One region of the Streptomyces sp. bgisy130 genome, then DNA from elsewhere that is predicted to be linked to it. Evidence: riboswitches for the same ligand, from Rfam matches in the RefSeq annotation. Region 1 holds a riboswitch; the other holds the start of a gene.
The links. A riboswitch is a leader RNA that binds a small molecule or an ion and turns the genes downstream of it on or off. The one in region 1 is predicted to bind glycine.

Region 1 (2,452 bases):
GTACGTAGACGACATCGCCGAGCGCGTTGGCCGCGTGCTCGGTGATGCCGACCGTCGAGACGCCGTCCTCGGCGCCCGACAGCCACTCGTGCTCCTTGCTGTAGCGCAGCTGCTGGGGGTTGCTCATGGCTCGATTCTCCTGTACGCGAGGGTGTGATCGTGAAGGGGGGCACTCCCATAGCCGCTGGGGGACCCCCACCCGGACGAAGTCCGGGGGAACGTCTTGCGCAGTGAGACGCGCGGGCGCGCGCCGCCGCCTGCCGTCGGTGAACGGTTACTTCTGCCGCTTGTAGAACGGCAGCGCGGTGACCTCGTACGGCTCATGGCTTCCACGGATGTCCACGCAGACACCCTCCGTGCCCGCGGTGGCGTAGGCCGCGTCGACATAGGCGATGGCGATCGGCTTGCCGAGCGTGGGGGACGGGGCCCCGGAGGTGACCTCGCCGATGACCGTGCCGTCGGCCGTGACGACCGGGTATCCGGCCCGCGGCACCCGGCGGCCCTGGGCGATCAGCCCGACCAGCTTGCGCGGCGGCCGGGCCTCGGCGCGCTCGGCGGCCTCGGCCAGCGCCGCGCGGCCCACGAAGTCCCCGTTGTTGGTGGTCTTCTCGAACTTCACGACCCGGCCCAGGCCCGCGTCGAAGGGCGTGGTCGCGGTGGTCAGCTCGTGCCCGTACAGCGGCATGCCCGCCTCCAGGCGCAGGGTGTCCCGGCAGGACAGCCCGCAGGGCACCAGCCCGGCGTCCTTGCCCGCCTCGGTCAGCGCCTCCCAGAGGGCGACCGCGTCGGCCGGCCGGACGAACAGCTCGAAGCCGTCCTCACCGGTGTAGCCGGTACGGGCGATCAGCGCCTGCACCCCGGCGACCGTGCCGGGCAGCCCGGCGTAGTACTTCAGACCGTCCAGATCGGCGTCCGTCAGCTTCTTGAGGATGCCGGGGGACTCCGGGCCCTGGACCGCGAGCAGCGCGTAGGCGTCCCGGTCGTCGCGGATCGCGGCGTCGAAGCCGCCCGCCCGTGCGGTCAGCGCGTCCAGCACCACCTGGGCGTTGGAGGCGTTGGCGACGACCATGTACTCCTGGTCGGCCAGGCGGTAGACGATCAGGTCGTCGAGGATGCCGCCCTTGTCCTCACAGATCATGGTGTAGCGGGCGCGGCCCGTCTTGACCCCGCCGATGTTGCCGACCAGCGCGTAGTCGAGCAGGTCGGCGGCCCGCGGGCCGGTGACGGTGATCTCACCCATGTGGGAGAGGTCGAAGAGGCCGGCGCGGGTACGGACGGCGACATGCTCGTCGCGCTCGCTGGCGTAGCGCAGCGGCATGTCCCAGCCGGCGAAGTCGGTCATGGTCGCGCCGAGCGCGCGATGGGTGGCATCCAGCGCGGTATGGCGGGGGGCATCAGTCATGGTTCCGGGCTCCCAGGCAGGGGTGACAAGACGTTCTCCCCATCTGTCATCGGAACCTGAGAGGTTCACCGGTATCCCGCGAACGGACCCGGTTTGCACCTTGGGTGGAGCCGCCCCGTCAGCCGGGCAGCGGCTCGCTTTTCAGATCTGCCTCGCCCGTGCGGTATAGGGGCCTGAGAGATTCAAGGGAGGACTTGCTCCTTCGGCGCCCCGCCGTGGCGGCCGGGGACTCTCCCGCGCGGGTTCAAGCGGCCGGTATGCAGTTGGCGGTGCACAGGTGAGCTGTGATGTGCACGTGGCGGCCACATCATTGCACGGGATCGCCGGATAAAGGAGCCCCCTCCGCCGCCCCGCCCATCACGTGGGCAGATCGGACAATCGCCTTGATGGGCATTACCTTTTCTTGACACTCTGCGGGTAGGGGACGGACGCGAACCGGACCAGAACGGGCGGGGAGGGCGATCACGGTGCACAGCGAAGCGGCATTCGGGGCGACTTCAGGGGTCGTGCCCCCGGACGTCGCGCCGACGGCGCCGTCCGCCGCCATGTCCCGGACCGGCCGTGCGCGGCGGGCCGTCATACGGCCCGGACGCCGCACCGCGGTCGTGGACCTGCGGGGCGAGCGGCGCCCGCCCGGCGCCACCGAGCTGCGGTTCCCGGCCGGCGACCTGGTGGTGGTCTCCGGGCTGCCGGGCAGCGGCAAGAGCACCCTGATGCACCGGATCGTGCCGTCGCTGGACGGGCACGGCGCCGTCGTGCACCGCATCGATTCGCAGGACGTCCGTGAGCGCTGGGAGCACGGCAGGCTGCGCCGGCTGCCGTACGGCCTCTACCGCCCGCTGGTCCGGGCCGCCCACTATCTGGCCCTGGGCCGTGCGCTGCGCTCCGGCGACAGCGTGGTGGTGCACGACTGCGGGACGCTGGCGTGGGTGCGCCGCTGGATCGCGCGCGCGGCGCGGCGGGGCGGCCGCGGGGCGCATCTGGTGCTGCTCGATGTGGCGCCCGAGGTGGCGCTCTCCGGCCAGGAGTCACGGGGCCGCGGGGTGTCGG
Region 2 (2,452 bases), on a different contig from region 1:
GGACACCCCGAAGGCGCCCCAGACGCCGGCCAGCTGCGCCCGCCCGGTGGTCTCGTCACAGGCGATGCCGACCAGGTCCGCGTCGACCTGCCAGAGGTTGACACCGGCCTCGCGGGCGGCGGCGACGACCTCGGCGGCCCGGCCGGGCACCCGTGCTGTCAGCGTGTCGAAGTACGTGCCGTGCGCGATCTCCACCCCGCCGGCCCGCAGGCCCTCCGCGAGGACCGCGGCGTAGCGGTGGGTGCGCCGGGCGATGGTCCGCAGGCCCTCGGGGCCGTGGTAGACCGCGTACATCCCGGCCATGACGGCGAGCAGCACCTGCGCGGTGCAGATGTTGCTGGTGGCCTTCTCCCGGCGGATGTGCTGCTCACGGGTCTGAAGCGCCAGCCGGTAGGCCTTGTTGCCGTCGGCGTCGACGGAGACGCCCACCAGACGGCCGGGCAGGCTGCGGGCGAACTGGTCACGGACGGCCATGAAGCCGGCGTGCGGTCCGCCGAAGCCCATCGGGACACCGAAGCGCTGGGTGGTGCCGACCGCGATGTCCGCACCGAGCTCACCGGGCGAGATGAGCAGCGTCAGGGCGAGCAGATCGGCGGCGACGGTGACGATCGCGCCCAGCTCGTGCGCCTGCTCGATGACGGCGCGGGGGTCCCGCACCGCTCCGGAGGCACCTGGGTACTGAAGCAGCACACCGAAGACGCCGCGCTCGGCGATCTCGGCCGGAATGCCGTCGGACAGATCCGCGACGACGACCTCGACGCCGGTGGGCTCCGCGCGGGTCTCGATCACGGCGATGGTCTGCGGCAGACAGTCGGCGTCGACCAGGAAGACGCCCTGCTTGACCTTGCCGACCCGGCGGGAGAGCGCCATCGCCTCGGCGGCGGCGGTGCCCTCGTCCAGCAGCGAAGCACCGGAGGTGGGCAGTCCGGTCAGGTCGGCGACCATCGTCTGGAAGTTCAGCAGCGCCTCCAGGCGGCCCTGCGAGATCTCCGGCTGGTAGGGCGTGTACGCCGTGTACCAGGCCGGGTTCTCCATGACGTTGCGCAGGATCACCGGCGGGGTGAACGTGCCGTAGTAGCCGAGGCCGATCATGGACGCCAGGACCTCGTTGCGGTCCGCCAGGCCCTTCAGCTCCTGGAGCACCTCGGCCTCGGTACGGGCCTGCGGCAGGCCGAGGGCCTCGGCGCTCTTGATCACATCGGGTACGGCGGTGGCGGTGAGCTCGTCCAGCGACCCGAAGCCGATGTGCGCGAGCATCTTCGCCTGCGCCGCGTGGTCGGGACCGATGTGCCGGCGCTCGAAGGGGGTGCCGCGTTCCAGCTCGGTCAAGGAGATGCGATTGGTGGTCATCTGCGGGGGCCTCCTGGTCGGTACGACCTACGAGGGGCACCACGCACGGGTGCCCGGACGGCCTCCCCCTCTGTCATTCAACCTGAGAGCTTCACCGGCCCGCGGGTGGCGGCCCGGCTTTCACCGTCGGTGAGGAGGGGTCCCGGCGCTATGCCTTCCGCGGCCCGCCCTGCTTTCCAGAGTGACCTCGTCCATGCGGTACGTGTGCCTGAGAGATTCCGGGGAGGATTTGCTCCTTCGGCGCCCTGGTCGCGAACGACAAGGACTCTCCCGCACGGGGTCTGCGGCCAATCGCCAGCCTACCAGCGTGGCTCTCGAAGGCTCCTTCGAGTGGCCAGGGCATGAAATGTGCCGTTTGGTAGTTGTCACAGGGCAGTTGCGACCAATTGGAGGGGCCGTGCAAACCGATATCGATCCCCGAAGCCTGATCGGCCGCAAAGCGTTCGACCGTAACGGCGCGAAAATAGGGACCATCGACGAGGTCTACCTCGACGATGCGACGGGGGAACCGGAGTGGGCGGCCGTGCGCACCGGACTCTTCAGCCGGGATGCGTTCGTCCCCCTGGAGCCCAGCAAAATGGTCGGTGAGGGCCTGCACATTCCTTACGACCGCAAGCTGATCAAGGACGCGCCGGACTTCGGCGTGGGCCGCCATCTATCCCCTGAGCAGGAACTTCAGCTCTATCACCACTACCGCCTGGATATTTCTTCCCCGACCGACCCGGTGTCCCCCGGCTCCGGCGACAAGAACTTCGGCAAGATCGCCGGCTCGGACGACTGACCACCGGCCGGCGCCCCGCCCACCAGCGGCAGGGGCTCCCCCGGCCGCAGCGCCGGGTCCTCGACAGCAAAGGTCCGCACCCTCCCCGGTGCGGACCATGGCGTTTCGAAGCGCACGGTCACTCTCCCCACCCCGCTGCCCTGCACCCAGCCCGCGCCGTACTCGTCGTGGACCACGTCCAGCCCCGGATGCCAGCGCCGCGGCCGCTCCTCCTCGGCCTCCAGCGGCTCCCGCTCCCCGGCGGCCCGCTCCACCGCCGCCGCGGTCGCCGCCTCCGCCGCCTCCCGCTCCGTGGCCAGCTGGGCGAACAGATCCTCCTGT

Region 2: another riboswitch for glycine. It lies ahead of gcvP (aminomethyl-transferring glycine dehydrogenase); the one in region 1 lies ahead of gcvT (glycine cleavage system aminomethyltransferase GcvT).

What each region holds. Positions count from the first base shown of each region.
Region 1 covers NZ_JBYISA010000012.1:102,926-105,377, forward strand. Annotated here, with positions in the region: gene gcvH (glycine cleavage system protein GcvH) at 1-127, opposite strand, end outside; gene gcvT (glycine cleavage system aminomethyltransferase GcvT) at 275-1,402, opposite strand; glycine riboswitch at 1,436-1,553, opposite strand; glycine riboswitch at 1,554-1,649, opposite strand; gene AC3EUV_RS18300 (AAA family ATPase) at 1,948-2,452, shown strand, end outside.
Region 2 covers NZ_JBYISA010000016.1:9,843-12,294, reverse strand. Annotated here, with positions in the region: gene gcvP (aminomethyl-transferring glycine dehydrogenase) at 1-1,350, opposite strand, end outside; glycine riboswitch at 1,537-1,633, opposite strand; gene AC3EUV_RS21375 (PRC-barrel domain-containing protein) at 1,748-2,131, shown strand; gene AC3EUV_RS21370 (DNA polymerase IV) at 2,041-2,452, opposite strand, start outside.